DNA from 3 places in the Bacillus jepli genome. Region 1 is predicted to be linked to each of the others. Evidence: riboswitches for the same ligand, from Rfam matches in the RefSeq annotation. Region 1 holds a riboswitch; each other region holds the start of a gene.
What was found. A riboswitch is a leader RNA that binds a small molecule or an ion and turns the genes downstream of it on or off. The one in region 1 is predicted to bind cyclic di-GMP.

Region 1 (11,352 bases):
GCACTCTTAATTTTTCCTGTCTCAATTTCCATGCGAGGTTGAAAAACAAGTGAAAGTTCATTTCGTTCAATCGCTTTACGTAAATCGTTTTGCATAATAAATAAGCGATATGATTGAAGATTCATGCCAGAGTGATACACTTTATAGTTATTTTTCCCTTGTTCTTTTGCGCGGAATAATGCCGTGCCCGCGTTCTTAATTAGGGTTACAGGGTCTTCTCCATCATAAGGAAAAATACTCAATCCAATGCTAGCAGTAAAAAACAATTCATAGTTATCAATGTAGAATGGCTCATTAAAGGCATGATATACCTTGGTAGCAATTTCTAGTGTTTCTTCACGATCTGTTTTCGGTAAAATAATGGAGAATTCATCTCCACCAAATCTTGCAATAAAGTCTTTATCTCTTACCGTTGTTTTTAATCTTTTCGAAATTTCTTGAAGCACTCGGTCACCTGTATTAAAATCAAGTGAATTGTTTACATACTTGAAGTAATCAATATCTAAAAGAATAACCCCAATTTCTTGATTCATTTTTTTTGCTTCTGTTACCCAAGAAACTAATTCATCCTGAAACAATCTTCGATTGGGTAAACCTGTTAAATAATCGTGTAATGCAATATATTCAATTTCACTATTTTTTTTAGACAATAATTCTGTTTGCTTCATTAACTGTTTTTTTATTGTGTAGATCTCGACAAAGCCATCTACCTTAGCTTTTAATACAATAGGATCAACAGGTTTAAGGATATAATCAATTGCCCCAACAGAATATCCCTTAAAAATATGGTCCGAATCCATATTATTAGCCGTAATAAATAATAGTGGAATATTCTTTGTTTTCTCTCGTGCTTTGATAATTTTAGCAGTTTCAATCCCATCAATTCCTGGCATTTGAACATCCAGTAATATAACAGCAAACTCGAATTTCAATAAATACTTTAACGCCTCTTCTCCGGAATAAGCTTTAATTAAGTTATAATCCTCTCTCTCAATAATAGCTTCCAAGGCTAATAGATTCTCCGGGCGGTCATCCACCAAGAGTATATTTATTTTTTCCGCCGATATCATCCCTTCACCCCAAAATAAACATATTTTCGACATATCTGTCTATAGAATATCATACTTAATGTTGGGTGTAGCTTAATATAAATGTAAATGAGACTATATTTTTCCATTCTTATAGTATAATAAATTGAACTCGTATCTTTTTTAGTGAATTACGACGGTCGCTTTTCTTTTGATATTAAATAAGAGGAAGGGCATTCCTATAGAGGACATACTAAGATACTTAATAGAAAAACCATCGCCCGTTCAACTAGGCGATGGTTTTTCTACTTTCTTTCTTCGACAAACCTTTTTAACAAGTCTGTATGAGTCCCTGGTCGAAAATATACACGTGATAATAGATATCATGTTAATACATCAAGCATTCTTTAAATTTTCTTTTCTTTTTGCATGGGATACCATAATTTGCCCGTCTTTTTCATTTTCTAAAAGTGTCTGCATAATTAGTTTTGATAACTGGCTTGGTTTATATGGTTTGATGAGATATTCCTTTGCACCAAGAGAAAAACCAATTTCTTTTTCATCAAGGGCAGATGAAACAAAAATAGGAATACTTTTTAACTCTTTGTTTTCGTTCATTTCCTTCATAATACTCCATCCATCAGTTCGGTCTTCAAGCATAATATCTAACACAACGGCATCTGGAGGATCGATTTTCATTTTTTCTAGTGCTTCTTCACCTCGTGTAAATTGTTCTACATAGAACCCGCAATCACGCAGTTCATGTTTCAACAGTTCTGAGAGGTTCAGATCATCTTCAATCACCATGATCTTATAACGAGGATTGTAGATATCACTAATATCGTTATTTTCATGTTTTTCTTTATTCCTTGTTTGAACTTTTACTCTTGGAAATTGAGTTGTAAACGTACTTCCCTTTCCATATAGTGAATCAACTGTAATTGAACCACCATGTGCTTTGACAATTTCTTTTACAAGTGAAAGCCCAAGACCTGTACCGCCTATCCTGCGTCGATCGGAATTATCAACTCTGTAAAATGGTTGGAATAAGTTTGGCAGCGCGTCTTCAGGAATACCAAGTCCTTCGTCCTTAATATCAATAGAAACAGTCCGCTTATTGCCATAAAGACGGATATTGATATTTCCTCCGTTCGGGGAATATTTGATGGCATTACTCAACAAGTTAGTAAATACTTGTTCCATCTTATTTTGTTCACCCAATATGACTGCATCATCCAATTCATTCGAAAAAGTAATGGTGTGTACGGTTGTATTGACTTGTTGAAGTTCAATCACATTTTCTAAAACTGTTTTCATATTGATGTAGTTTTTTTCATAGGTTTGTCTTCCTGATTCCATTCGTTGAATATCTAGAAAATCATTGATAAGGGCAGTTAATCTTTTCGCTTCATTGTAGATTGTTTGCAGATATTTGGTTTTCCTCTCAGGCTTCAGATCCTTCGTAAGCAGCAATTCTGTAAAACCTAGAACACTTGCTAATGGTGTTCTCAATTCATGGCTTACCGTGCTTACAAGTTCATTCTTCATTTGTGTAATTTCAAATTCTTTTGTGATGTCCCGATGGACGAGTAACGAACCAAACTCTTCTTCACCGTGCTTTTTAGTTCTGCAATATACCCTTATGACTTGCTTGCTATCCTTTTTCCTATATATAAATGAATGCTCTTTTTCTGGTTGATGATTTGCAGCCTTAATTAATTCGTCTAGAGATTCAATGAAATGATCTTCTTGTACTTGATCAGCCATCAATTGACTCCATTGACTCCAAGTTAAACCTAATAAATTTTCAATCTGTATACCATTAAAAGTTTTATACAAATTTTGATTTACCTGAACGATTTCCCTATCCCTATCGATTAATTGTATTCCTTCTTCAACCGTATTTAGAATATCTTGGTTTAATTTCCTATCGTCTTCTGACTCCTCAAACATCTTTATTTTTTCGAGATAAATGGCGATCTGTTTGGAAAGTGTTTCATATTCGTTTATTTCACTTGATGAAAAAGGAGTACCTAACCTTGTATACACCATGATGGCTATCACATGAGAATCTGACACTATAGGTATATACAAATCATAACTATATTGGATTACATCATGATAGCCCTTTTCCTCAGGATTCTGGTCACGTTTAACTACATTTGCCTTTTTTTCTGCAGCAACCCGCTGAATAAGGCCGCTATCCAAATGACTTCTAAATTGATTGATCCCGCCTTCAGAAATACCAATGGAAGCAAAGGAGTCTTCATGTAAATAAGTGATAATCCCTTTATCTGATTTGGTGATTTTCACCATACTTTTAACAATACTTTGGAGCACGTCCTTTTTATCAAGTGAAGAAGAAATACCATTAATTAAATCATTTCTTGTCTTCAATTTTTGCTCATTTTCCGTTAAAAATTCAAGAGTGGCTCTTAGTTCTTCTTGTTGCGCCTGAAGTTCATCTTGTTGGGCTAAAAGTTCTTCGTTATGGGCCACCAAATCTTGTTCTTTATCTTGAATACTTTTCGCCATTTTTTGAAAGGCAATAAATAAAGTACCCAATTCATCTTTACGCTTGGCATCAGCTTTTATCACAGCATCCCTGCCAGCCGCAATTTCATTTGCAGAGAAAGTAAATTCTGACAATGGCCTACTAATTTTCAAAACAAACCTTCTTGATACCAATAGAAGAATAAGGAAAAATGCAACAAACAGTATATAGAAGCTGTTGATTACGAGACGGTTCTTCTCATTAAATGTATCAGCATTCATGGAAAGTTCCTCTTCAAGTAAAGTACGAAACTCATTCATCTGATTGAAAAAACCTTCCACCATTGTGTAGTTGTATTCGTCGATAATATCTACTCTTGGATCATCCGTTTTCCCATATTCATCTGTGATTCTAGGAACAATCGCAGAATGGTAATAATCTATAAAGCTTTCGATTTCACGAAAATATTCCCTTTCATCATCCCCAACAAGTAGTTTTCGCAATTCATCTTTCTGTGTGATTAGTATACCAGCTTCGTTGTCAACCATTTCAGGATGATCAGGCAGTTTAAAAGAGATTGAGTTTCCTACTATTAAAATATCGGCATTAAATTTTTCATAAATAGTACTGATTATTTCTTGTTTACTTTCAATGCTTTCCCTTTGACCAACATATTCATTTTGAATATTTTTTTGAAAATGAAATAAAAATATCGTACCCGTGATAAAGAAAAGAAAACAAATTCCCATCAAACCGAGTACTTGACGGGATATTGATTGGTTAATATAATCAATTACTTTCATTCAGAATTTCCTCAACCAGTTCTAAAAGATTCATTGGACTAAACGGTTTTGCCATAAAATAATCGGCACCAGCTTGTTTAATTTTTTCTTGTTCATAAGATTGGCTTTTAGCGGACAGCATCAAAATTTTCGAATGTTGGTTTGTTTCTGCAGTTCTTATCTTTTCAATAATTTCAAGACCCGTATAAACTGGCATCATATAATCCAAAATGATCAAGTCGTAATGGTTGGTTTCCAATAAGTCCACAGCCTCACCACCATCTGCTGCTTCTACAATCGTATAACCTTCGTCTTCCAATGTATCAGCAATTAACATGCGTAGGACTTCCTCATCTTCAGCTAGTAATATTTTCTTCAATTGATAAGCACCCCATTTTGATAAAATAAATTATATAAGTATAACAAACTAGTACAATCTATCTAACATATTTCTAATCCTTACTTGGAAATCAGCCATATTAAGTGGTTTTACGATATAGTCATCTGCCCCAAGCATTAAAGCTTGTTTTACATCATCTTTGCTATTCCGACCACTAAGCATAATCACTCTATATCTTAGAAAATCTTTTCCTACCTTTACTTTTCTAAGAACATCGATCCCATCCATATTCGGCATCACTCCGTCAAGAATCAATAAATGATTAACATCTTCATGCGCATGTGTTGATTGTAAAAAGGATGGACCATCCTCAAACACTTTGATATTTAGTTCTATATTTTCAAATGATAAAGACTCTAATGCATTTGCTACCAAAGTTCGAATAATGAAATTATCATCTACCACCGATACATTGAGAACATCTTTTTTATAGGTATTTAACATCTGTGAGCACTCAACTCTAGCTCGACCATTTCTTTTCGCTTCATATAATAAACTATCGGCGGCTTTGATCGCTTCTTTTTCTGCTAGAGTTTCATCCGTAACCATAAATACCCCAGCGGAAAATGTGACTGAAAAGCTTTGGTCTTCACTTGTAAAAATGGTTTTGGAAAAGTCATTGTTTAATTGTGTTAACTTTTTTGTTGCATCTTCACTCGTGGTATTTGGAAATACAATGATAAATTCTTCTCCACCATAACGATATAACATATCTAAACTACGTATATTCTGTTTTAAAAACTGAGCAAAATCCCTTAGTACTTTATCACCCATTAGATGTCCGTATGTGTCATTAATTTTTTTAAAATGGTCAATATCAATGATACTAATAGAAAAAGGCTCTTTTGACCTTTTAAAATTCTGAAAAAAGCGAGGTAAACTATCATTAAGAAATTTTCTATTATAAACTTGAGTCAATTCGTCAATCAATACATATTGTTCAAAGATTTTTTTCCTTTCTATATGACGATTGACCTTTACGATAAATTCTTCAAGATCAATGGGTTTCGTGATAAAATCATCTGCCCCTTTTTGATATGCTTCTATTCGCGTTTGTTTGTCATTTTGTACGCTAATCATAATGGTTGGAACAAAATATTTATCATTATATTCCTGAATCTCTTTAAGAACTTCAAATCCATTTTGATTAGGTAACTGAAGATCTAAGATTAAACAATCCGGTTGCATTTCAAAATACTGCTTAACAGCTTGTCTCGGATTGGAATAGGCCATCACGATCCAATTTTTTTCTTCCAGCGCCTCTTTTAACATCATTAGCATAGAAGGGTCATCATCAATAATTTGAATTAAGGGTGCATCAAGATGTGTAGTTTCATTTTCTAAATAGGTTAGTTCTTCTTGGTTTTCATATTCGTAAGTAAATTCAATTAATGGCAACAAAAATTTTTGTAATTCGTCTTGATTCCACACATCATCACTATTGGAATCCATTTTATTTAGGAGACTCTCCGCGAGTAACATAAGATGGTCCATTTGAAGTGTCCCTGATGTTCCTTTTATGGAATGAATAAAGCGATATACCTCTCCATTCGAAACCTTTTCACTTGCATTTAAACCAAACCATTCTGACAATTTTTCGTTTATATTATTTAACAGGTGACTTTTATATTTTTGAAGTTCCAAAGTTATCCTCCCTTACTCCTTATCTCAGCAACTTCATATACCTATATGATGAAGTTTGTTACTTTACTATCAATCTGGTTGATGTGGAGTGGTATTCAATTTTCTTTAATATATCATGAAGATTATTGAAATAAGGTTTTATGATAAAATCCGCAGCTCCATTTTTTAATGCATCTGTAATAAATGATTTTTGTCCCAACGAAGAACACATAATTACTGTTGCATTTGGATCGAGTTTTTTTATTTCTATTAGTGCGTCGATACCGTTGACTTTGGGCATTGTTATATCCATAAAAACGATATCGGGTAAGCATTTTTTATATTTAATGATAGCCTCTTCACCATTACTAGCTTCCGAGATGACTTTATAGTTTTCTCTAGCTATTAAACTTTTTAAATAATTTCTCATAAATAAGGAATCATCAGCAATCAATATGGTTTTTCTCAATTTCGTCATCCCCTTTCACAAGTAATAATAAGTTAAAGTTTTTGAAGCTTTTGATATTGTATAATGAGTTTATCAAGTCTCTGGCTCTCCGTAATTGTTTCTTGACTTCTGATTCCTTTTTGTTCGGAAATCTTTAGCAACTTTTCTCTCGAAATGGTAATTAAGTTAAGGAGTAAATCTTCATAGTATTCGATTAAAAGGGAATCCAGTTTATTAACTAACTGAAAATAATCTAAATTATGGAGTGCATATAAATCGTAACTTTCACTTAAAACTTGTCTTAAATTTAAATTTTCCACTTTAAGATTTGTTTCTTTTGTTTGAAAGTTATCCTTTATCATTATAAGACACCCCACCTTAAAATTAATTAGTTTAGTTCATTTGAATTATTCTTTGTGACTACTTTTTTTAAATAACTTATTTTTTCCTCTTTGACAAAATTGCAATTAGGTACAAATGGATTATTTCTTAACTGCGTGGAAAACTGATTAAGGAATTTAACAAGCTGATCTCTTTGATTCTCATCAACTATGAACTTGAGACCATATTGGAATATACCCTTAACTTCTTCCTTCCAAACCACATGTCCATTTAAGGTAACCATCTCATCCATGATCTTTGTATGGAATTGATACGTTATATCTGGCCGTACAGGTAAATGAATAGTTGATAAAAACCGTAACCCACCTGGTCCAATGTCTTCAATTAAGGCCTCTGTACTTCCTAATTGAACCTTATTTCCAAGTATAGAGGTGAGTGTCATTTGTGAACTAAGCGGAAATAAAAGATTAATCCTGTAATATCGCCTTCTGTTCGAGAACGTTGCTGTGTTGCTATTAAAGGTCGGCTTCAAAATCATTTTCTTTAATAATTTTTGAAAAGTCTTCTCTGGAACGGGTTTACTAAAAATATATCCTTGAATTTCTTGGCATTCCTGCTGTCTCAGAAATGACAATTGCTCGATTGTTTCCACACCTTCAGCTACAACATTCATATTCAAACCTTTAGCCATAAAAATAAGAGATTTAATAATCGTTTCTACATTATTAGTTTTTGCAATGTGTTTAATAAAAGACTGGTCAATCTTAATTGTATCGATCGGATAGTCCTTTAAATAAGTAATAGAGGAATATCCAGTCCCGAAATCATCTAACGCTAATTTAAACCCAAGACTTTTAATATAATGTATTGCTATTTTAACGGCTTCCTCATGTTTAATCATGGTTGTTTCAGTTATTTCAATTTCAATTAAAGAAGGATCTATAATGTTTTCCTCTAAAATAGTACCAAATTTCCCTTTCCAATCGCTTTTTAAAAACCGTTGCGCTGATATATTAACAGATATAGGCACCACTGCGAGAGTTTGCTGTTTCCATTTTGTGATATTCCTACATACCTGGTCCAATACCCAATCTCCAATTTCATTAATATAACCAGTTTCTTCTGCGAGTGGAATGAATTCAACTGGAGAAACCAGTCCCCATATGGGGTGTTCCCATCGCACTAAAGCTTCAGCACTTACAATTTTCCCTGTACTTGAATCAACCCTTGGTTGGAAATATACGACTAATTGATTGCTCTCAATCGATTTTCTTAAGTCCCTTTCAAGATAAAACTGTTTGAAAGAATTAATACTTAATGAGGAAGAATAAATCTGATACGTATTTTTGCCACTTGCCTTTGCCCTATACAAAGCTGCATCCGCATTTTTTATTAATTCCTCCATGGTAGTCCCATTCTCGGGAAATGTACTTATTCCAACACTTGTGGTTATAAGTAATTCGAAATCTTCAATGAAAAATGGGAGATCGAGACAGTCAATGATTAATTTGGCAGCATTAATCGGGTAGTCTGAGTCTTCGTAATTCCAAAAAATAAGTCCAAATTCATCTCCACCTAATCTTGCAAATAAAGAGTTTTTGCTTAATAACATATTCACTCTTTGACTAAATTCAGATAGTAATTTGTCCCCAATTTGGTGCCCTAGTGATTCATTTATATTTCGAAAACGGTCTAAATCTAAATAAAGAATTGAAAAGTGTTTTTTAACATGATCTGAAGCTGTGATTAACTCATTTATTTTATTTTCAAAAAGCATCCTATTTGGTAGTTGCGTTAAAAAATCGTGAAAAGCCAAATATTGAATTCTTTTTTCATATTCTTTCTGGTCTGTAATATTTGTAATAATCCCGTCAAACCTAATGACTTCACCATTTTTGTTAAGAACAGGCAATGTTTGATCTTGAACCCACACAACATCCCCATTTCTATGAATAATCCGGTATTGATGATAGAGATTTTCACCTTTTAACTTTTTTAGTTGTTTATTATGATACTCAGTATAATCGTCCGGATGGATTAGTGAATCCCAGGTAATTTGATTACCGAAGTCAGAAGGAGAATAACCTGTAATCGCCTCTACTCCTTTAGATATCAAATTGTAGTTACCTTTTTTTATATCAAATGACCAAATGCCTGCATCCAAATTATCAAAAATATGTTCAACCTGATTTTCGTTATCTTTGAGCTTTTGTTCGATCACTTTTCTTTTTGTAATATCTTGAACGGTACCTATAAATCGAACTGGCTTCCTATTTTCGTCTAAGATTACATCTGCTTGGTTATATACATGAATAGTTGTCCCATCCTTACGAAGAATTCTAAATTCAAAACTAAAATTTCTTCTTTCTTCAATAGCCGATAGAATGGCTGTTTTAAATTTTTCCTGATCATCGGGATGAGCAAGTTCTACAATACTATCAAAGGTTGGTACAAATTCCTCTATATTTTCAATTCCATATAGCACAAACATCTGATTCGACCAATAGGCTTCATCCTCAATAATGTCATAATCATAGCTACCGATTTCCCCTACTTTTTGCGCTAATTCAAGGCTTTTTTTGATTTTTACTAACTCTTTCTCGTGTTTGACGTAAGATGTTATATCTTTAGCAACTGCATAAATCATAGTTACTTCCCCATCACTATTATTTACAGGTATTAGATTAACATCGGTATAGATTATATTTCCGTTTGCATGTGAGATTGGAGTTTGATAATTTTGTACATTACCATTCAAAACAAGTTGAAAATATTTCTTTCTTTTGTATTTGTCATTGCTATATAAATACTGTAGTAATTTACTTGGTAATTCCTTTTCACTATATCCAAATGTCTTAATGACTGACTGGTTAAAATGCAGTAGATTACCTTTCTCGTCGAATGCCAAGACCGGATGTGGATGATTATCGATAAGTTTTTTTATTAAGAATAAATCATTTTCCATGTTTCCCTTTGATAAATATACATCGTTATTTGAAAACATAGTTAGCTGCTTAAAAAAAGATAGTTTCGCCATTCATATCCCCCTATTAATTAAGGTATATCTTTCTATAACAAACTATATTCGGAAGCTAATAAGACCATAGCGTTTATGTTAATAATAGATCGGAAAAGTTTCAGGATTATATCTCTAGGTTATCTAAAGTGAAATAATGTTAATGTATATAAAACTTTCTTACTATTGGTGCTTATATGCTAATTTTGCCGTAATTTGTCAACAAAAAGAATCACCTTACCTTCCTATTCATATAGGAAGGTATTCTTATTTCAATTAGGAAGGGGTTCCTATACTCTTTAAGGGAAGGATAATTGTCGTTTATACCATAAAAGTTATACCCAATACTTTAGTCATTGTTAATTAGAAAAAAAGATAACTGCACCGAAAAACGGGAGCTATCTTTTTCTCTCTACTATTTTAGGTAACCCGACTACCATTGCATTGTTGCTTTAGGTTCGTGGCTTTGCGTCCTTACCTTTAGATAAGTTTGCATTTATCGATATAGAACTTATTAACTACATATAATAAATTAGTCTTTTACAGAATATGACAAAAATATTATACATTCAACATACTTAAACAAAATACCAGAAAAAACCACAAAATATGTGGCATAATTAATATTAATACCTAATTCCCTTCTGTACTTTTTACTACATATTAATGACTGCTTATTGGACGTGCGCACCACTAGATTCCTCCCCAAGAGGGATTCAGAATAGTATGTAAAATACCAAATTAAATTCTATTTACTTGTCTGTCCTTCCTTCTTTATACGAGTTAATTTTTACCTTTGATTAAAAAGATAGATGGGACCTTTTTTGTAATATGCTGGGCATAGGCTCCGGATAGCTTACCAGCAAGTTATTAAAACAAACAACTTCTAGCGTTACAATAAATTTAGTTTGAGTGTTCAACTCCAATACCGTACTTGTATAAAGAACTGGTCTATTAATATGAATGAAAAGAAGTTGATTCTCTACATATAGTAGGAAATCAACCTCTTTTCTCTTTTCATTGGACTTTTAGATATGTTGTTATTGGGATGGAAAATATAAAAGAACGAGAGAGCCGTCCCTCTGTTTCAATCAAAAGAAAAGACCACTCTTAATAAAAAAATCTACCCCGGCGAAAACGAAAACCGGGACCGCGACGAAAGCCAAAGCGAGGACCAAAAAAGGGACCTCGACGGAAACGGAAACGAGGACCGCCTACG
Region 2 (11,352 bases), 1.9 Mb from region 1:
TGCTGTACCATATCCGCTTCAGGTCCTAATTGAGCAGCAGGATAAAGTTCCAGCTTCATTCTTCCATCCGATCTCGTATTTAATTCTTCTTTAAATTTCTCTCCAAATTTATGCCAGTTGTGACCAGTTTGGGTTACATATGTCATTTTAAAGTCATATGTTTTCCCCTCCTCACTGCTCTCACTACCACTTGTTTTCTTCTCACCACTGTCACCACATGCACTCAAGAAAAGAACAGCTGTCATCACAACAAGCACAAACACTAATTTAAACTTTTTCATAATTTTCCCCCCGTTTTTACGATCAAGATTTAACGAATTCATTCAATCCAAGAAAATCCAATGCATTTTGTCCTAGCATACATTTTGCATCCTCTTCTGAAATCTCCCCAAGGCTGTCTATAACCTTTCCCACCGGCTTTTCGCGAAGAAGGAATGGATAATCAGATCCGGCAATAATTTGCTTTGTTCCAAAACGTTCAATCATAAATTTCAAATTATCCGGATCGTAAACGAGTGAATCATAATACAGTTTTTTCGCATAGTAACTTGGTGGTTTTTCTGTATTCCGAGTATCAGGCCACACTTCCCAGCCTTTATCCATTCTAGGAAGGATATAAGGCAGCGAGCCTCCACCATGCGCAAAACAAATTTTTAGATTTGGCAACTTGTCCAGCATTCCGCTCATAATAATGCTTCCTGCTGCTAGTGCTGTTTCCGATGGCATTCCGACTGTATACATTGAATTGAAACGTTGCAACCTTTCTCGTCCAAGCGTTGCCCATGGGTGGACAAAAAGTGGAATACCCATTTCTGCTGCCGCCTCAAAAAAAAGGTACAGGGAATCGTCATCTAGATTCAGTCCGTTCACATTGGATCCTATTTGAATTCCTTTAAGCCCAAGCTCATAAACAGCCCTCTCCATCTCGCCTATCGCCTGATGAATATCTTGAAGTGGGACTGTGCCCATTCCAATAAATCGATCCGGGTATTTCTTTACTACAGAAGCGATAAAATTATTTTGTGACTGGGCAAGCTCCAATCCTGCTTGTGAATCCGACCAATAGGTGAAAGTAACTGGAATGGGTGACAGTACCTGAATATCAACACCCTCCTTATCCATGTCTTCTATTCGCTTTTCAGGATCCCATGTCTGGTCTGTAATTTTTCTAAATGTTTTGCCCTGTATCTTAATTTCTGCACCACAACTGCATGTCTTTTCAAAGGTTGGAAATCGGTCATCTTCATACTTTGCTGCCAGGTCTGGAAAATCTTCAGAAATGATGTGTGTATGAAAATCAATTCGTAACTTTTTTGCCAAAGCTAAAATCCCTCCTTTCTTAAAATCTAATGAACCATCTATCTATTTTTTTATTTCCGTACCATAAGTTAAGTAGCTTTTTGGTGGTGTGCTGCCCCACATATCAAGCCCAAACTGTCCCGTTCCTGATTGCCATTCAATTGGCTCCCAGTCTGGTGCGAAAATAAGCATTCCACCTGTCCACAGTTCAACTCGGTTTCCTGAAGGTTCAAAAGCATAAAGGAATTGTGCACCACTTGTACCATGTTTTCCTGGTCCCCACTCGATTTTGATGTCATTTTCAGCCATGATATTCAGTGCACGCAGCAATTCATCTGGGGAATCCAAGAAATAAGCTACGTGATGAAGAAGTGCCCCTGATTGATTACTGTTGCGCATAAGGGCAATTTCATGTGCAATATTTGTTTTACTTAGCCATGAGCCAAGACGAACATCGACTTCATTTTGGATATAGTAACGATGATGGATTCCTAGAAAATTTGTCCACCATTCCTGCTCTTTTGCAACATCATTCACCATCACATTCACATGGTCAAAGCGGCGAGGTGCTGCACCTTTTCCAGTGTATTTCATTGGATGACTTGGCAATTTGGAAGCAGTCAGTGGGTTTGAGTACTTCTCCATCTCCCAATAAAGCTCAACAGGAATACCAGATGGACTGTAGAATTTAATAGCATCACCCTGTCCTAGTTCAGTTCCACCTTCAATCCACTCATAGTCTGTAGCTGATTCTTTTAACGATTTTTCGAATGCATAAAGCGACTTTTCTGAGTTAACTCGCCAGCCAAAATGGTCCAGTCCGGATGTTTCGGACTTATTGAGAACCAATGTGTGATGGTCCCAATCCTGCCATGCTCTTAGATAAACCTTATCTTTTTCCTCTGCAGAAACATGAAGTCCAAGAACCTCAGTAAAAAACCATGTAGATCTTTCAAGATTAGTCACATTGATTGACGCATGACCAATGTGTGCAACATTCGATAATTTCAAATCTAGTTCTGTAAGTTCTACCTCTTTTTGTTTTGCATTTGATAATGTCATTTTCATTTACCTCCAATTTCTTTTGTTATTGAATGAGTCATCCAATAATAGAAATCGCTTACATATCTGTATGAAAAATTAGTTAATTTCCATTATTCGGATAATTCATTGTAAAAAAATATGGGATTTTCTACTTGTTTACAAGATTATATTTCTGAACTAGTTTCTATTATAGGTAGTCAATAATGCAAACAAAAGCGCTAGATTCCTCTATGTGGAACAAGATTAAAAAAATTATAAAAATTTAAAAGAGCTGAGTTCCTTTTTTCCACTTTAAAAGTTTATTATATTGTTGCTAAAAAAAAGAACGAGCATCAGTATAAAGCATTTTGCTTGTAACCGAACCCGTTCCCATTATCCGGTATTTTTATAAAGTTTTTTACTTGTCTCATTTCTTCCTCTTACTGCGGAGCATAGGAAACCTTAAATTCAAATGCGGCTTCATATTGTCTTGGCGTAGGAATGGGTTGTTCCAGTTCTGCTGCTGCACTAAGCGGCCAATATGGATTTTTTAACATCGCTCTTCCAATCGCAACAAGATCAGCATCATTGTTCTCAATTAACGAATTGGCAAATCGAGGGTCTTCTATTCTCCCAACAGCAATAATCGGTATATCAAAGGATTGCTTAAAGGATTTTGCAAATGGCACTTGATACCCTTGTTTTGATTCAGGGTTACCTCGAGGTGTCATTCCAGATTCTTCATAAGAAGCTTCGCCTCCAGAACTAATATGAAACATGTCAACTCCAGCTTTCTCATATTGCTTACAAACTTGTTTCATGTAATCGACATCATATCCACCGGCGACATACTCCTTGGCCGACACACGCATAATTAATGGCATATCAACTGGCATTTCACTTTTGACAGCTTTAATTACTTCTACACCAAATTTAGTCAAATCTTGTCCATACTCATCCGTACGATCGTTGATATATGGTGAATGAAATTGTTGAATTAAATAACCATGTGCACCTTGAATTTCAATCGTATCAAAACCAGCTTTTACAGCACGTCTTGCAGCTAAACGAAAGCTTTCAACGATTTCTTTAATTTCATCTGTTGTGAGCATTTTTGGTCGATTAAAAGTAGGATCGAACGGCTTTTCTGTTGAAGATACAGGTACAGGGAGATATTCTGATTTTCGTCCCGCATGTGCAATTTGAATTCCAATCTTAGAACCATATTGATGGCAGCTATCCACAATTCTCTTAAATGCTGCAGCATGCTGGTCAGACCAAAGACCTAGTCCATCCTCTGTAATTCTAGCATCTGGTTCGACGCCTGTAATTTCAATAATAATAAGTCCCGCTCCCCCTATTGCCCTTGAGGTATAATGTACATAGTGCCAGTCATTAGGCATTCCATCAACTGCCGAATATTGACAAAGTGGTGATATTACAACGCGGTTTCTCAGCTCTAAACCTTTACAAATAAATGGGCTCATTAATTGATTTCCTGATTTTCCTACTCTGGTATCCATGATTGATATTCTCCTCCTTATATTTCACAATTATTCTTAATAGTCTCAAAACTAATTCCCATTATATGAGTGAAAAAACATAAACAAAAGTGCTGAGTCCCTCTATGTGGAACACATAACAACTTTATTTGTATACGTTATCTTTTCGTGTACACAACTGAATAAAAATGATAGAATTTTTAGAAGATACTATTATTTTTGGACAAATGCTGTAAGAAGCGTAAATGAATATGTTCCTTTATATGGAACTACGAACGAAAGGGGAATGGAAATGTCAAAGAATAACAATAATCCACAAATTCTCTCATCCGTCAGTAATGCATTACGAATTCTTAAAAGTTTTTCTACATTTGAACCAACACAAAGTGTGAGTGAGCTCTCAGAATCTCTCGGTCTGGCAAAAAGTACGGTAAGCCGTTTACTTACTACTCTAGCTCATGAAGGTTTTGTAGTAAAAGAGAAAAGGACTGGAAAGTATAAGCTTGGATTATCTGTTTTGACACTAGGTGGCATTGTTACAAATCACCTGGAAATCCATAAAGAAGCTGCCCCCCTACTACATAAATTAGTACATGACACCGGAGAAACAGCACATTTATCGATTCTAGATGGTTTGGATACCATTTATATTCATAAGGAAGAATGTAGCCATCCGGTTCGAATACTTACCCACCTTGGAAGGAAAAACCCTGCATATTGTACGAGCTCTGGCAAAGTACTCCTTGCTTTTGGTGAAGAAAATCTTGTGGAAAAGGCAATCGAAAGAGGGTTGCATGCTTATACAAGTAAAAGTATTACAGATCCCGATGAATTGCGAAGGGAACTAGAATTAGTCCGAGAAAGAGGGTATGCGATTAGTACTGAGGAATTAACTGAAGGAACAAGATCCGTGTCAGCACCTATACGTGATTTTACAGGAAAAGTTATTTCCGCCATAAATATAGTAGGTCCTCTTCAGCGTATACCAGATTATAAGGTGCCGGATATCGCTAAAAAAGTGATGAACGCTGGAAATGAAGCTTCTGAAAGATTAGGGTATGATAAGAGATTTCTGGAAGTCAGATAAAAGGGCTACACATATTATAGAGCCTAAAAAAACTCGTTTGAGATGATCTCAAACGGGTCTGCGTAAAATCTTGTGTAAGTAATATTCAACAATCTTCGCAAGGCAAGAAATAATAGGTATGAAAAAATATAACCTGGCAATACTATAATTGCCTTTTACCATAAAACAGGATAGGGCAATGCAGAAGTGCAACCTGAGCGGTTTTATGGTTTTTACACTAAAACGGACGGACTTGATCTGTCCGTTATTTTTGTCCGTTTTAGGGAAAACAAATGCGTTAAACTTCAGGGGTTTGGGGACAGAGTCCCCAATTATGATGTTTGGTTCAATATCTCAAGCTGGCTCAAGATCATGTCCCAATTACGGTAACGCATCGTCCATTTTTTGGTAATGTTTTGAGATGCTAAATAAAGCATCTTTCTTAAACTATCATCATTAGGAAAAATAGACTTTGTTTTTGTCACTTTCCTAAATTGACGATGTAGTCCTTCGATAATATTCGTAGTATATATTATTCTCCTAATTTCTGGAGGATATGCAAAGAAGGTAGCTAAAATATCCCAATTTTCTTCCCATGATTTTACGGCAGATGGATACTCTTTACCCCATTTTTCTTTAAATTCTATGAGCCTTTCCATTCCCGATTCCTCGTTGATGGAAGTATAGATTAATTTTAAGTCAGCGACAAATTCTTTTAAATGTTTATAAGAAACGTATTTTGTACTTGAACGAATCTGGTGAATGATACAACGTTGAATACTAGCGAAAGGATACACAGCTTGAATGGCCTCTCTAAACCCTGTAAGCCCATCTACGCAGAAAAGATTAACTGTTTTAACGCCTCTCGTTTTCAAATCGTTCAACACACCTAACCAAAACTTACTACTTTCATTTCCACCAACCCAAATACCCAATATTTCCTTATATCCTTCATTGTTAATTCCCAAAACAACATAAGCTGCCTTCGAGACAATTTGGTGATTATCCCGAATTTTATAATGAATGGCATCCATAAAAATAAAAGGATAATAGGCTTCAAGTGGACGGCTCTGCCACTCATTTACTTGTGGCATAATCTTTTCACTAATCTTACTAACTAGCTCTGAGGAAATCTCAATATTATAGAGATCCTTGACTTGTTCCTTGATATCCCTTGTAGACATACCATGAGCGTAAAGGGAAAGAATCTTTTCTTCTAGTCCGTCCACATTTCTTTGGTATTTGTCCAAAATTTGCGGCTCATACGAGCCATTTCTGTCTCTAGGAACATTTACTTCAACTTCACCAAATTGTGTTTTTAGTTTCCGTTTTGTTGAACCATTTCGATAATTATTAGGTCCATCATTTCGACGTTGATGCTTTTCATAACCCAGTTGCTCATCAATTTCACATTGGAGCACTTCCTCCAATACATCGGAAAACATTTCTTTGATCGTTTCCATGATTTGATTGGTACTAGTGAATTTTTGTTCCTTTACAATTTCTCTGATTAATTCCTTTGGTAATTTCATGTAGAAAAAACCTCCTTGGCAAAAATTATTTATCCTAATTCTTGCCAAGGAGGATTGATTTGAAACCTATTTACACAACTTTTTCCGCACCGTCTCTCAAACGAGTTTCTTTGATTTATTATCCGATTGAACCTTCCATCTCGACTATGTATAAACGAATGATAAACGTATAAGTGCATAAAATCAAGGTTTATGAATATATGTGCAATCAATTTTTCATTACTTTTTTATGTTTTTATTAAAAAACGGTATCATTAATGGTATCACTATTCATCATGAGCTTATCAATTTGATAGGCTCTTTTTTTCAAGACACTTTCTTTCTTAAATCGACTCTTCTTTTACATTTCATGCATTCAAATAAGTACGTTTCAATCTCTCTATGCCATTTTAATTTCCGGCATGTTTGGCATGATAATTCAACTCTTCTTGTTTTATGATCATTCACCTCTATATCATCATTTTCTTCTGAATCATCTGCGTCATTTTCTCTTTCTCCAGTAAATAAGAAATAAGCAAACATAAAGGAAATGCCACCTGATACAAAATACATCCAGCTCATGATCAGTCCCCCTGAAGCAAGTATTCGATATCATTACTGCCATATTTTTTTACCGGTATGACTCGATAAGCATGATGTGTGCAATACTCATCCTGCAACTGTGAGACAAGCTTATTATTGTCCAGGCTCAACTCAACTAATCGAGCTGCTAATGTCGTAGGCTTCATATTGCAAGCTGTAGCCAGTCGATTCAATTTTTTGTTATAACTATTCGACAGAGACAAGTTCACACGGTTAATTTTCTTACTACCTAGTCCCTTCCCTTCTATCATACACCGACACCAGCCTTGTTAAACTCCATCAACTGCAAGTGCACACTCGCTACCCTTCTCTCCATTTCTTCGTGGCTTATTTTATCTTCTTGAAACAATTTCATGCTATTCGCTGAATACTCCATTAGCTTTTCAATTAACTCCTCTACTCCCATCTCTTTTCTCTCCTTTTGAAAAAGTAGTGTCAATTGACAACGTCAACCGTGTTACAGTGTTACACGAGAGCCCGAGAGGAGGGAGGGGTATTACTACCCCTTAAATCAATTTTAACTCCCCCTCTCTCTGTCTTTTTTACGATTTTCAATGGTTGGTTACGGCGCCTAACATCTTCTCTTATAAGGTCTTTAACATAGCCGCTAAAATTCGTTTCGCCAATGTGTTCTAAAAACTTTACATCTTCTTCATTTGTGATATTAAAAGACACTGATTTTACTACTTTATTTTTACTCCTATTACTACTCAATTGTCCCACCCCCTTTGTACAGGGTATGACTCGTATGACCGTTTTATGATATGATTTTTAGAAAAAAAGGAAGATTATTATGAAAGTAAATATAGATGTGTTTTTAGACATCGAGGGGAGCAAACTTCGAAGTGGTGGGGCTTTTGATATCAATCCAAGGGAATATAAAAATAACCCTGATCTTACTGTGGCCATCATCGCCTATCAGTACATACAGGACATAATCAAACAAACTGGATATAGGGAAACATTAATAAAGAAGGTTCTTTATGAAGGAAATAAGGATATAACGGAATTAACGAGGCAGATAAGGAGAATACCACCGAAGGATGATTTGCCGTTTTAAAAGCCCTATCACAATAAGAGATAAGGCTTTTTTAATCCATTTATTATAGTATGATTTCAATGCAAGAGTCCGAGATTGTATTCTTTTATGTAGTTAATCTTGAGGTGTATTTTGAAGAGTACAATGGAGTTTCGTGATGGTTATTATCGTTAAGGTTCCTTCTTTGCATCTCAGTCTTCAAAAGGGAAATGAATTCATTATTCAACTTTAATTTATTGGCTTGATCATATGCTTCAATTAATAGTTGATCTGTAAGACGCCTCACTGGATATTTCTCCTTTCAATAAAATCACGACAGGAATAAATATACACTAATTACCGATATTTATCCAGCATTTAGAATGAGTCCTGGACCCAAAACCAATTCTAATATGAGAAAGCCCTACCTCAGCTAAGAGACAGGGCCTTTTTTCATGATAATTTAACTTTATTCAATTCCTCAAATTCCTTCAATGCTTCAGTTACAATTTCTTCTTTGTTACCCGATTTTGTAACCCTTACTTCTTGATGTCCCCACTGCGTTGGCAATACAAACACATCAAACTGACCATTTGTAATCTCTGCTACTGTCAAATTTACCATTGCTAAATTCCTGAATTGCGGTTAATTCTTTAATTTCTGTATTAATAATCATATTAACATCCCCTTACTTAAAAGTATTCAATAAGCTAAGGGACAAACCTTTTTACAAATGTGACAGAAACACGAATGTTTCATAATAAAAATACACAACATTCGACATAAAACGACTTTTTCTTTATTCATTACTAATCTATTTGTCTATTTATGTTGAAATTTTTCGATTTTTGTCTTATTCTAGAATATGGAAAAAGGATTACATTTGAATATGCTATACGATAAAGGCAAACTTATCGAAAGATAAGGACGCAAAGCTACGAACCTAAAGCAATCTTGCTATGGTAGTCGAGTTACCGAAATTAGCGGAGAAAAGATGACTCCCGTTTTATTTCGGTGTAGTCATCTTTTTTTATTCAGAAAATTAGAATGAAAGGGGTGATTACTAAAAATGATTAGTGATTTGATTCAAAATGAATTATTTTCACACTTTTTCCAGCCTATTATTGATATTCATACATGGACAAGGATAGGATTTGAAGGACTCCTTAGAACCTCAGATTATGTAAATCCCGAAGAAACTTTTAACCTTGCAAAAAAAGAAAAACAGCTCTATGAATTAGATTCGCGGTCTATTCATAAAGCTGCATTTACCTACCATTCGGCAGGATTTTCAAAAAAGGACGGATATTTGTTTTTAAATGTATTTCCATCTACCCTTACAAATACAAATTTCCTACCCTTTATAAAGAAAATTATTACCGATAACAACTACTTTAGTCAACAAGTCATCTTTGAAATTAGTGAAATGGAAACAATTACTGATTATTCTAGTTTAAAAGAGAGTATTTCAAAATTAAAATCAGAGGGAATACTCTTTGCAATTGATGATGTCGGAAAAGGAAATTCCAATCTCAAATCCATAATTGAGCTTGATCCGGATTTTATTAAGTTAGATAAATATTTTTCTAACAACTTGTATAGGGAACCTAAAAAACAGGAATTAATCAAGACAATTCTTCATTACACTAATAATCATAATATTAATTTAGTACTTGAAGGACTTGAAACTGAAATGGATTTAGCAATTGCAAAAGCTATTGGTGTTAAATATGGTCAAGGCTTTATTTTAGGAAGACCTAAAGCCATTCAAGTTGTTTAAATGAGGTGATATTTTTGAGCTACATAGTTTTATCACAAACTATAATTTTGATTTTTTTGTTAATATTATTTCTTAGAGATGAACGTAAATTACTAAAACAAGGTCATTTAATTGAAACTTTAAGCAAAAATAATAAATCATTAAAAAGTCAATTAGTTAAAGAAAATAGATTCAAACCAGTTGATAAAAGAAAGTCCTATAGAATCGCCCTACCTGGAATTGAAGGTTCCTTTACTTTGATAGATTTTGGTAATAATTCTTTAGGAAAACTAAAAAACAAGTCATTTAATGGTGTAATTGAGGATTTAAGTATAGGTGGTCTGAAATTTATAACATCTTATGAATTCCCAGTTAAATACAACATTATTATGAAAATAAGCTTTAATTTCCAGGATGAGGAATTCGAATTAAAAGGTAAAATTATCCGAAGAGAAGATCATATTAAAGGACAGTCGATATCATATGGCGTACAGTTTGTTGATTTATCTGTAAATGACATCAAAAGATTAAACATTGCATTACACAATTATCAAGTAAAACAAAGGAATAAGATAAGCTAACTAATATTGCGAGTCCTCACCTTAATGTGGGGGCTTTTAATTTCATAAAAAGCCACCTATCTGTCCATCTCAAACAGGTGCTTTTGCGCGAAGCCAGCATCCTCCTTTCTGACTTCCACGCAATCCTCAACTTGATTATAAATCTAAGAATAACCAAATGCAGTTAAGTTTGTCACACTTCTCAACATTTTAACTAAAATAAAAAAGCCCCATCTCCGGAGAGACAGGGCTACTACTAAGGGAAAATAATTGGAGTATTAATAACTTAACCAATTAGAAATATCATTATCCATCCAAAAAACGATAACCACAAAGGTATACTGAGTAGCGTTCCCCAGAAAAGTCCTTTTGGAAAATTTTCTTCATGTTGCATATCATCACGTCCTTAGTAACTTTTATACCCAAGACTTCTGCAACTTATAACTTCATTTTACCTTACTTTAACACACCGTACACCTTTGCTGCTTTATAACGAGATTGAATCATTCTTACTATCTCCTGTGCTTCTTTATGAGTGATGTTTTCAATCTGGACATTATATGGCCAATCCAAAGGCTTAGGTGTAATTTCTACAAAATTAGGGTCAGCAGTACGATATTTGCCGTCATGACATTTGACCATTTTTCTACCGTCTACGATTAATTCCTCAACAATTGTGAATGTATGTCCTTTATCACTTGTACCGTCGCAAACTTCCCAACGTGGTGCATTGTAGAACCAAAGCCCATCATTTTTTACGATTAGTTTTCTACCGACATATTCGCTGTTCCCAACTACTCTCACATGTGCATTTGATGGTGTAGGTGTAGCCATTTTTTTCTTCACATCCTTTCTAAATGTATCCATACTTTTACCATGTTTAGGGAACCAGTGCATAACGTCTGCATGGTTAGACGCAATGCCAAGTTTGTACCCTTCTGAGTGACAGATAATATCTTTATCTGGGTTAAGGTTGAACTGTTTACACAACATAGCGAATAACTCTACTGA
Region 3 (11,352 bases), 1.1 Mb from region 1:
ACTTACGACCATTACAACACCATCTACTTTATTTGCTAATACTTGTCCGTCCGTTACAGCTAATACAGGTGGTGTGTCGAATACAACAACATCAAATAGACCTTTTACTTCATTAAGGAATTGATCCATCGCTTTAGATCCGAGTAATTCGGCCGGATTTGGCGGGATTGGTCCACTTGTTAAGACATATAAGTTTTCCTGATTTGAAGCCTGAACCGCATTTATTAGAGTCTCTTGTCTTGTTAGAACATTCGTTAACCCTGTATGGTTTTCAATTCGAAATGAATAATGAGCTGTTGGTTTACGTAAATCTGCATCGACTAATAATACCTTTTTTCCTTGCTGTGCAAAGACAACGGCAATATTATTCGTTGTCGTTGATTTACCTTCTCCTGGGCCTGAAGATGTGACCATGATTGTTTGCATTTCTTCATCCACTGTCGAGAATTGGATATTTGTACGGATTGTACGGTACTGTTCAGAAATAGGTGATTTCGGGTTCAGCATAGTCACCAAACTACGATTTTGCATTTGGAATTGTTTTCGATTTGATTTTTTACGCGCCAAGAGAATCACCTCTTCCTTTATTTCTATTTTTGCCTGATTCGCTAGCTTTTCTCGTTTCTTCCTCAAGGTCTATTTGAGCTATCGCTCCTAATACTGGAAGCTCCAATAATTTTTCGATATCTTGTTCTGTCTTGATTGTGTTGTCAAGATACTCAAGCAAGAATGCAAGACCTACACCTGCCATAAGCCCAACAACTAAAGCAATCGCCATGTTAAGCATCGGGTTTGGCTTTACCGGCACTGGGTTTTCTGGAATCACTGCTGGTGAAAGGATACTTACATTATCCACATTCATAATCGTTACAATTTCATTTTTAAATACATTGGCCGTTGTATTTGCAACATCTACTGCCATCTGTGGGTCTGTATGCTGAACGGTAATTTTCATCACCTGTGAGTTATTGGAACTGCCAACTGTGATTAGATCACCTAGTGGTTCAGTAAGGTTAAGTTCTTTCTTCACGAGATCTAAAATGGCAGGTGTTTTAATGATTTCGTTATACGTATTAATCAGGTCAATATTCGTTCTGATGTCTGATTGGTTTAAATATGGCTGATCCGAGGCTTTTTGGTTCACTAGAATTTGAGTAGAAGATTGATAGACTGGTGTTAAAAAGAAGAAGCTCACAACACCCACAGTTGCCACTGCTACTGCCGTAATCATAACTATTAACCAAAGACGCTTACGAATCGTCTGGAATATCTCTTTTAAACTAATTGTTTCTTCCATTTTGTCCTCCTGTTTTGTTTGTCGATATAAGTTAAGTCTAAAAGTAATTATAAACAAGGAATTTACAAATATCTACAAAAATCGCATAAATTAATGGCACTTTGTACCTGATCTGTCGATTTGGAATGGAAGGACAGGTTTAGTGACACTGAGTAGGAAGGATTTTTTGAAGGTTGTCGATAGATTTTCTTTTTTACTAGACAAGAAACAGCATATTTTTTTTGGTGTTTATGCTATTTTTAAGAAAACTTTTAGGAAGGGATTTGGTAGAGGTGGCATTCGAATTCATACTAGATGTAGTATTTGGTCCCCGCGAAGTTTTACACGATATGGAATGTTCCGTCTGCGGACATTCTGAAATTTATTATATGCATCCTATTACGAAGAAACAGATTGGCAGAGCGTGCAGTGGTTGCGGATTTTTTCAGAAGTTTTAATGATTTGGAGTTCTAAGGATTCGACCGATTGCATTATTAATTTTTTTTATTTTTCAAGATAAGTGATTAGGATAAATATGGTAGAATAGGTTTAGTTTTAACATTAGTGGGGGTAATTGATTTGAAGAAGAGAAACTTATTTCACCTATTTTTTATTACAAGTTTGGTGATTACATATAGCTCTCCGAGTATTGCGCATGGTGCCTTGAAGCCTATTGATTCATTGGAAAAGGCGATTACGAATCCCACTCCTGCACCGGACCCTGTTCCTGAGCCAAATCCGGAACCTGAACCTATTCCCGAGCCTGCTCCAGAACCTCAGCCTGACCCGGTCAAAGAACCCGAACCCACACCTGATCCTGAACCACAACCTGAGCAAGAGGCAGCTAAGCCAAAACCTGAACCGGAAAAGTCAAAAGAACAGGAAAAGGATCCCATTCCTAAGCCATCTCAACCGGTTGAAGATAAAACTGTAGCGCCGAAGCCCGCGTCAAAAGATACAAATAAAGCGAACACTAAGGAAACCATTACAAAACAACCAGCTAAACCTACATACAATTCGGCTACAACCCAAGAAGACCAAACACCCGCAGCCACTCAAAATGAGGAAAAAGAAATTGAATCCACCAAAGAAGCTGATGTAGAGACTAAAGAAGAGCCTGAAGTGATTGTAGAATCAGAGGAAGAAGCAGTCGAAACAAATACAATGATTAAAACGACGAAGGTAGAGTCTGATAACAGCACGGATATAACATTTATCATCGGTATGAGTCTATTTGGATTATTGCTTCTTGTACTTGCTTCCAGCGGACTTTATATGCTGATTAAACGTCGAAGAAGATATTGAAAAAATATAAGGAAAAGGAATGACCTGTGCGTTGGATCGTTCCTTTTTAGATGGTGAATTTTTTTCAGAGATACGTTAGGTGTATATGCTAAAGGTGAAAATTTCAGCGGAGATTATTGTCCATTTTCGTCTTTCATTTTTTTCATGTTCTGTTCCTCCGAATTGAAAATTTCCCTCCTGCCAATGGACAAGAGGGAAATCGTTCATTTTTATCGTTTGGCGAACTTTCTACGTGTAAACACAAGTGCTGCTCCAAGAGCGAGTAAGATGATTCCGCCTAGTAATAGAGTATAGTTGTTTGTTGCTGTTACAGGAAGCTTATTCTCTTTTGATTCAGTAGACTTGCTATCCTTATCAGGTGTGCTAGGATTCGTTACTTGTTCTGATTTGGCTTCGTCAGATGTCTTGTTGTCTTCTACCGATTGTGGAGCATCATTGTTCTCCTTAACAGTTGCTTCTGTTTCAGGTAGCTTGTTTTCTGGAACTGGTGCCTCAGAAACCACCTTATCATTACTGTCTGCAACTTCAAATACTGCGAAAATACTGAAATGACCTGTTTCTACTGAAACTTTACCGTCTTGATAAACTGCCCCAGGAATTAACTCCCATTCTTCTGATTCTTCATTGAAGTAGAATACTTTTAAATCCTCAGGGTTTGTCACTTGTTCTTCGTTGACATCAAACACTAGCGTAATTGGTACCACAAATGTATGAACCGCTTGTCCATCTGCATAGATTGTAAAGTCATAAACATGACTTGCTGCTCCCTCTACAGATTTCATTTTTTGAACAACTGTTTCGATTTTTTTATCTTCAGGTAGATTGTTCAATGGAATTTGCAATTGAACATTTTGGTTTTCAACAACCAAGTCTGCTCCTTTGTCTTTAAGTGTCTTGACTTGCTCTTTCGTTAATTCAACCTTTGCTGAATCGGCTTTATTAAGGTTCACAACTAGTGTTTCGCCTTTTTCTATATTATTAACGACAACGGTTGGAACTTTGGCAATTCCGTTGTTGATGACAGGCATTGTCACAACTTGAATAGCCTTTGTTCTTACTTCCACTTCTTTACTCGCATCATTTGTACCGTTTGATAAAGCAACAAGGCGAACTTTGTATAAAGTATTGGGTTGCAAGTTTTTAATCGTGATTTCTGTTGCATTTTTATCAAGCATTGCATACTCATGACCATTTACATATACCCAATACCTTCTAACTGATTCTTTGTTTTCAACCTTCCAAGATACTTGGATTTGATTTTCAGTTACCTTGGTATTTTCAATTGTAACGCTTGGATTCTTATATTCAGGTTGTTCTGGTTCTGGCTGTTCCACTGGTGGTTGTTCTTCACCTGGTTCTTCTACTGGTGGTTGTTCCTCGCCTGGTTCTTCTACTGGCGGTTGTTCCTCGCCTGGTTCTTCTACTGGCGGTTGTTCTTCACCTTCTTCAACATAAATCACCGTTATTTCTCGATCTAATAAGGTCTGTATGAAATTCATGACATCAGAACCTTCTATCAAATCCAATGAGTTATTGTATACAGTTGCAAAATATAATCGTGGGAGTTCTAATAAGACAGAAATATCCTCTACTTGATTATTAGAAAAATCCAGTTCTGCTAACGCTCTCAAATTCTTTAAAACACTAATGACTTTAATCTTATTTTCCCCTAATAATAAGGTTCTAATATTTGTTAAAGTCGATAATGCGGAAATATCTTCTACTTCATTATTAGAAAAATCCAGTTCTGCTAACGCTGTTAAATCTTTTAAAGCACTAATATCTTCAATCTTATTACCTCGAAGTGTTAAGGTTCGTAATTTCTCCAATCCACTCAAAGGTGTAATATCAGAAATATTGTTTGAATTTAAATAAAGATTTGATAGATTTGTTAGGTTTGATAACAGTTCGAGATTTTCAATCTTATTACCACTTAAATCTAAAAATGATAAATTTCCAGCCTTTTCTAGACCAGATAAATCAGTAATACCTCTATGTTCAGCTATTAGTGAATATAACATCTTAAGATCACTTTGATATAATTCACGTGAATAAATGAGTAATTCCTTACGGACAGCTTCTTCTAATGCAGGGTCTGCAAATGTAACAATATCTCCAGATGGAAATGCCTTTGTATTTAAATACCCATGAGTAGTTGACCAAATTAACCCTTTTGCATCAACTGCTTTGACAATTACCTCGTAACCTGTGTCCGGTAGCAAATCTGAAAGTGTATAGCTTTCTCCAGGTAAAAACTCTCCTAAGAGTTCATCTCCGATATATACTTGATAATTTTTTACACGATCCTCAACTTTCGGAAAATCAACCGTAAATGTACCTTCAGATTCTGTTAAACTTGTGAAGTTAATTTGATTTTCCCATGAAAATGTCCAATCCACTTCTACTTTATTTTCAAGTAGATGTTCGATTACATTCATCGTATCGTTACTAAATTCCTCCCCATTTCCGAAGAGTGTAACATATTGTAAGTTCGGAAGTTGTTCTAATACCTTGAAATCAGTAATTTCGTTCTCATTTAAACTAACCGTTTTTAACTTTGATAAATAAGCGAGTGATGATATATCGCTAATTTCATTGCCACTAAGGCTGAGATCTTCTAAATTATACGCAAATTCCAAGCCTGAAAGATCCTTAATACCTTCAGTCCAAGCATTCAATCTATAAAGATTATTCATGTCACTTGCACGAACTTCTCTATCCACAATGCCTAATTCTCTTTTTACTACAGACTTAAGAGTTTCATCTTTGAATGGAATAACCTTTCCCGTTGGAGCAGGCTGAGTAGTAGCGGATCCTAAGACTTTCACAACACCGCCATCTTGATTTACAATTTCAACTTTTAGTGTATAATCCGTTTCCGGCTGGAGTCCGATATATGTAAATTGGAATACATATATATTATCAATTTCTGTGATTAGTTCATCATTTAAGTAAACCTTGTATTTTTCTGCTTCGCTATGATTAATATATCGAAACCACTCCACAGTTGCAGTTGAATCCGTTACACCTTTAACACTCAAATAATTTGATGATAGTGCTTCCTCAACTGGATTTTCGACAGCCTCTTCATTTAATGCTGTTTCTTCAGACACTTCACTTTCTTGTTGTACCGTTTCCGTTTCTGTTTGGTCTACTTGTTCATCTGAAGGCAGCTCTTCAGATGCATACGCTGTTTGGCCTGTAAACGGATTACTAATAGAAAATAACATGATTAGCACTAATGGCATCTTAATCCACTTGCGTTTTTTCACTCTAGTTCCCCTCCTGGTAAATTATTAAAATATTTGTCGAAAAATACCAACTAGGTTATTATATACCATTTTTTATAAATTTTGAATATTTTTTAATGCTAAATACCTAGATTGAAAATGGTAATAAGGAACTATGTTGCTTGTATCAAATGGATTCATGAAATTATCCACTTGAACAGCATATGATAAGATTGGACGATTGGATTTTTAAAAAGAAAAAATAATAGACCAAAGGTGATTCCGTTGGTCTATTACAGGTTATGTAGGTTATTCCTATAGCTTTATAGTTTAGCTATGTAATTGATTGCTTCACGCTCATGGTAATGCATTTTTGACTCAATTTGAGATTTGAGTTTTTGGGAGAGACAATCCTCTAATAGGGTTCTATTCTTGTTAAATTGCATGCTGTGCCAATAGTATTTCGCTTTGTAAATTGCTTTTTTCACACATATTCCCCTTTCGATTTTGTGAACACAAATCGACGGAGCCTCGTGTTCGGAAACTGGCTGGCATAGTCCAATAGACCGTAGCCCCTTTAGTTTTGCGTCATCATTTTTCAATGATTTTGCCATTTCGTACGATTTATGTATGCTTCTTATTTACTATAGAATAGTGCGCGAATCTATTAAAAGGGTCTTTTGACCTATTTTTATAGTAAATAGTACTTTGGTATTGGAAGGTTGTTGGTTTTTGTCGAAATCGGAGCCAAAGGGACGGTTCGAATCCACTGAAAAAGTCCCTATATTTATAATAAAAAAGCTTCACAACTATGCTGCCATTTGAAAATCAAAAGTTTTTTCTTCATTTTTGAAATAAATGTCATTTATTTGCGGAAAAGATGGTTTTTTAGAGGATAGTATCTTGGCTATCCTCTTTAAATTAACTGCTAATGCAGTTAATTTTGCTTGTAAAGACATGCTTCTTAGACCGTACCCCCTGGCACGATCTAACCCGTGGAAATTTTTCATTTCGCCATTTTTCCATTCTTGGCAAGCTCTTTCCTTATATTTTTCTTTGATTTCTTCGGTCTTTTTTTCCTGGCTGTATTCATAAAACTCTGGTGTATTAATACTAACCTCTAACAATTTACCGACTCTTTTTTCCTTTATGCACAATTCCCTTAATGGACAATTTCTACATTGTTCTTTTTCAAAGGAATATTTATAGTATTCTTTTCCCCGTTTATCTTTGTAGTATTTCTTTTTTTCTGTTTTATTTCCTTGAACGCAAAACCATTCATCGGAATCCTTATTGTAGCTAAACCTTTCTTCATCTAACCGGTAAGACATCGCACTTACAGGTATATAAGGTTTTGCCCCAATTTGTTTGATTTGATCCAATATGGGCTTTTTAAAATAAAAGGGTTGCCTTAAAGGTGTTTGCCTCGGAATGAGTAGTATCAATACTAATACCGGCATCTTTAATAATGCCTTTTTCTACACATTGTTCTACAACTTTTAATATGATTTCATCTAATGTGACATCTTGCAATCTATGTACTCTGAACTTTGCTAATAAACTAGGATGTGGTAAATCATCTTCTGGGTTTATCCCGAGAAAATACATATAGGCAAGGTTTAATGATGCATCTTCTATAACTCTCTCGTCAGATAATTTATAAAGATGTTGAAGAACCAGTAATTTGACCATCATTTCTGGTTCTTTGGCTGGTCTTCCATAATATTTAGAATATGAATCTTCAAGTAGCTCATTAATAAAACTAAAATCTACTGCTTCGTCCATTAGCTTAAGGATGTGATTATCCGGTATTTTATTGTATAATATTGAGTACATGCTTAATTGTTTTCTGCTTTTAAGCATAAAAAATCCCCCTTTTTGGTGATAGTTTTTCGACAACTCTATTTTACCAAAATCGGGGGTTTTTTGTATTTTTTTATAAAAACCTACGTTTTCCAGTTATTTAGAAACGTTTTTCAGTGACCTCGGACGGTTCCACTGGTCCCCTTGCTTAAGACTAGGATAATGGGGAATTGCGCGATGAATGGTGATATTTGCGCTTTATTTTGGAGAATTGCGTGTTATTTTTAGGAATTGCGCTTTAAGCTGGTATAATTGCGCGATAATGATTTTCCCAGAGCTCCTTATCCAGCGAGACATGCACAAAAATACTAGCAACCAAAATTGATTGCTAGTATTTGACGTAGGTTGTAGGATTTAAAATTGCTGATTGTTTTGTTGCCTGAGTAATCAACTGCGACAACATTTACTTTTTGGTTTTTGCTTGAATATCTAAATTTGTGTCTCCATTTTGCTATTTTTGTCTATTTTAGATTTTGGCTGTGTCTTTATAGAAGGATTACACCTTTGATAAAATTTTTTTTAAAAAAAGGAGAACCTCCTCTATCTCAGGAAGATTCTCCAATTCTTATATGGGATATTGATTACTCAAAAACCACCTTAAGCTTAACTTCTAGTCTTTGGGACGGCTCAGAATTAGATACGTTCACAGGCAGTTTGAAAAATTCACTGTACAAGGTAGTTGTACCGGGTTTTTTATAGTTTTCAAAATTAAATGGTCGAATATCCCATTTCAAATCAACCTGATGTTCTTGACCGGCAGAATCCACAATTGTCGCTTGTTTTGGGAGTGCTGCATTAAATTCATCAAATGTGATATTTGATGGGACTTTTAGGTCGTTCAAAGTTTTAATTTCTTTTAATGTAAGATCTGATTTTAATACAATTTTTGCATATTCTTTTTTATCTTTTGTAATGACAAATGGATTATTTGCTGCATCATAAATTGTTTCTTTGTATACCTCCCCAAGCTGAATTTCCTTCACACTCATTCCATTTGTCATATCGAAATGGATTGTGTATTCACCTACTGGGATATCTTTCATCTCATAGGTATATTTACGATTCGAAGGACTAGTTCCAGCCGCGTATTCTTTCCCAGTCTTCTTATTTTTTAATTTGAAATTTGTAATATTCTCAAAGTCAATCGTATTTTGAGATGATGTGGTGTCCTTATATAAAGTGAGTTGTGCATTACCAAAATCAACTATAACAGGTTCTGGATCGACTTGAGTTGCCACTACCTCTAATCTGATGTTACCTGTTTTTCCTTGGAACGCGATATCATTATCACCATGCTCCCACTCTACAAAGACCTTGAATTTTTCTTCGTCGTTTTGAGGTTTAAATTTTCTTTCGAAAGCTACATCTTCCCAATTTCCATCAACCAATCTTTGTAATGTTAAAGCGACAGGAGAGGTTGTACCCTCTGGGAAAAGGTCTCCACTCGGTGAAAGTTTTACCTCATATTCTACTGGCAGCTTGGTGTTATTTCTTTGAATGTCGAAGCTGTAAACTTCTTTTTTCTCCATACCTGGGTAAAGCTCTTCATCTAAGTCAAAATTTTCATCAGCAATCGTTTTCCCATTTGCACCTACAACATCAACATCGAATACGGAAGCTTTCGCAACGTTATTATCACTTGTAAAGCTCTTCGAAAAGTATGCTACTGTTCCTATTACTGTTGCAACTGTTACAAGAACCAGAGCTGAGATTAAGATAAAAATTGTATTCCTTTTCAAACTAAACACCCCTACCTTATTTTTTGGACTTCTCTACTTCGAATTTCTAGAATTCTACTATTCTATTTTTAAAATTACTCAATCACCTCCGTACCATTGGCTTTTTTATTTTGAACTTTAAGGGGAATTGTTGAATTTCATTGTCTTGAATTCTTGCCCTCTAAAGTTAAAACCTATAAATTGTTCCTAATAAAGAACGTTTTAACAACACTTATCCACCCTATTAAATAAAAATGGGTCAAACTTGTTTTTTGATCGAAATAAATTTCACTCTTTTTATTAGGAAAAATACAAGGATTACTCCACCAATTAAAAATAAGCCCCATGTACTGTTAAACACGTTCGTAACATAGCCAACCTTTGGGATGTGATATTTTAAAGTCCCCACTAGCTGATTTGGTGATACTAATTCCTGATCATTTATATTGTTGGCGTCACCTTTTGTTTGAAACGATCTATCTCCCCCATTTGTGACTATATCCACTACTCTATGGGTTACAAAGGTTTGCTGTCCTTTTTGATATGTAATTACATCATTCACTTTCACTTGATAGCGATCTATTACATTTACGAAGATGATATCTCCAGGCTCTAATAACGGGTCCATACTTCCAGATAGGACGGTCATTATTTTATAGCCAAAAATAGAAGGTGGTTGCCCCTGCTGATTTTTTGATAATAATAATGATAGTATGATTGCAATTGTGATCATTAGAAAAACTAGAAACGCAATATTACCTAACCAGTTAACTATCTTTTTTCCCATTTCATAGAACACACCCTTTAAAGGTTAGGGTAATTCTTAATAAAGAACACTGTAACTCGATTATAACTACTTTTTTTCTGTTGGACAAGGGACAATATTAATAGTTTGTTCTTTATTGTGTTTTACATTATGCGTATAATCTAAAAAAAGACCAGCAACCGAATTGATTGCTAGTCTCATAGTTTTAGTTTTTCTTGTTTCCTGTAGTTCCGTTGTTGCCTTTGCTTCCGATTTTGACTTCGTTTGTTGTGACATTACCAGCGTAGTCTACTGCTACTACTGTTACGGTTTGGGCTTTTGTGAGCTCATTTGCAAAGACATGTTCTGTTTCGCCGTTTACGTATGGTGCCTCTGTGACTGGTTTACCATCGACGTATACATCCCAGTATGCTATGCCACTTGTTTTGTCGGAGACGTCAACTGTGATTGTTTTACCGTCTTTACCTAGTTTTGTTTTTACCTTCGGTGTTGTTACGTCCAGTTTTACTGGGATTATCAGTGTTTGCTCTGCTGCACCTTCATAGTCAAGAGTTGCTTCTGCCTGTAAGAAATATTGACCTTCTGGTACAACCTTGCCATTTTTGCCGGTTCCATCCCACGTCCAGTCAGAGATTAAGTAGTACATTTGACCTTGTCCACCGTCGTAGTGGTTTTTACGAACAAATTCTTCAGATACTATTTCTTTTACAAGCTTGCCCTTTTTGTCTAATACACTTAAATTAAATTCTTTTGCATTTCGGAGAAACGATAACAGATAGGTTGCATTGTCGTTAGCTCCATCTCCATTTGGAGAGATAGCAATTAGATCTGTATCTATCTTTCCTGCTTGATTGACACCTAAGTATTTGTAGCTGCTACCACTCACATGGGACATGATACCAGTTGTTCCGTAGTATGCTGTATCATCCCAAACAGGTGCATCAAAAATTGGCGCTGCATTCCAGTCACCTTTAAAGCCTACATAAGGTACAACTAAGTCTGGATTCGTATCCGTTGGGTCAGTTAGTTTTACAAATCCTTCTAACCAATAGCCATTTGTGAAAATTGATTTTAAATCCTCATCCCACTCACTTACATCTACAGATACATCAAATGTTTTCGTTCCATTGGCAGGTACTTCGATTGTGCTTGTTGCTTGACCGTTAACTGTTGTAATTCCGCCTAAATCAATTG

Region 2: another riboswitch for cyclic di-GMP. It lies ahead of ABC371_RS11170 (EAL domain-containing protein); the one in region 1 lies ahead of ABC371_RS01595 (EAL domain-containing protein).
Region 3: another riboswitch for cyclic di-GMP. It lies ahead of ABC371_RS07420 (leucine-rich repeat domain-containing protein); the one in region 1 lies ahead of ABC371_RS01595 (EAL domain-containing protein).

Annotation. Positions count from the first base shown of each region.
Region 1 covers NZ_JBDFMO010000001.1:324,853-336,204, forward strand. The annotation lists gene ABC371_RS01565 (EAL domain-containing protein) at 1-1,070, opposite strand, end outside; gene ABC371_RS01570 (hybrid sensor histidine kinase/response regulator) at 1,425-4,325, opposite strand; gene ABC371_RS01575 (response regulator transcription factor) at 4,312-4,683, opposite strand; gene ABC371_RS01580 (GGDEF domain-containing response regulator) at 4,732-6,348, opposite strand; gene ABC371_RS01585 (response regulator) at 6,407-6,805, opposite strand; gene ABC371_RS01590 (Spo0E family sporulation regulatory protein-aspartic acid phosphatase) at 6,829-7,137, opposite strand; gene ABC371_RS01595 (EAL domain-containing protein) at 7,164-10,154, opposite strand; cyclic di-GMP riboswitch class I at 10,554-10,638, opposite strand.
Region 2 covers NZ_JBDFMO010000001.1:2,197,660-2,209,011, reverse strand. The annotation lists gene ABC371_RS11235 (TRAP transporter substrate-binding protein) at 1-281, opposite strand, end outside; gene ABC371_RS11230 (amidohydrolase family protein) at 304-1,320, opposite strand; gene ABC371_RS11225 (VOC family protein) at 1,363-2,361, opposite strand; gene ABC371_RS11220 (NADH:flavin oxidoreductase/NADH oxidase) at 2,763-3,845, opposite strand; gene ABC371_RS11215 (IclR family transcriptional regulator) at 4,117-4,911, shown strand; gene ABC371_RS11210 (IS256 family transposase) at 5,223-6,422, opposite strand; gene ABC371_RS11205 (hypothetical protein) at 6,729-6,983, opposite strand; gene ABC371_RS11200 (hypothetical protein) at 6,986-7,255, opposite strand; gene ABC371_RS11195 (hypothetical protein) at 7,252-7,410, opposite strand; gene ABC371_RS11190 (hypothetical protein) at 7,470-7,718, opposite strand; gene ABC371_RS11185 (hypothetical protein) at 7,798-8,064, shown strand; partial or broken gene ABC371_RS11180 (sporulation histidine kinase inhibitor Sda) at 8,213-8,329, opposite strand; gene ABC371_RS11175 (hypothetical protein) at 8,476-8,646, opposite strand; cyclic di-GMP riboswitch class I at 8,917-9,001, shown strand; gene ABC371_RS11170 (EAL domain-containing protein) at 9,092-9,802, shown strand; gene ABC371_RS11165 (PilZ domain-containing protein) at 9,817-10,362, shown strand; gene ABC371_RS11160 (peptidoglycan recognition protein family protein) at 10,798-11,352, opposite strand, start outside.
Region 3 covers NZ_JBDFMO010000001.1:1,474,290-1,485,641, reverse strand. The annotation lists gene ABC371_RS07435 (CpsD/CapB family tyrosine-protein kinase) at 1-567, opposite strand, end outside; gene ABC371_RS07430 (YveK family protein) at 557-1,297, opposite strand; gene ABC371_RS07425 (hypothetical protein) at 1,856-2,581, shown strand; gene ABC371_RS07420 (leucine-rich repeat domain-containing protein) at 2,791-5,853, opposite strand; cyclic di-GMP riboswitch class I at 6,348-6,433, opposite strand; partial or broken gene ABC371_RS07415 (transposase) at 6,699-7,674, opposite strand; gene ABC371_RS07410 (hypothetical protein) at 8,256-9,413, opposite strand; gene ABC371_RS07405 (signal peptidase I) at 9,652-10,179, opposite strand; gene ABC371_RS07400 (S8 family serine peptidase) at 10,364-11,352, opposite strand, start outside.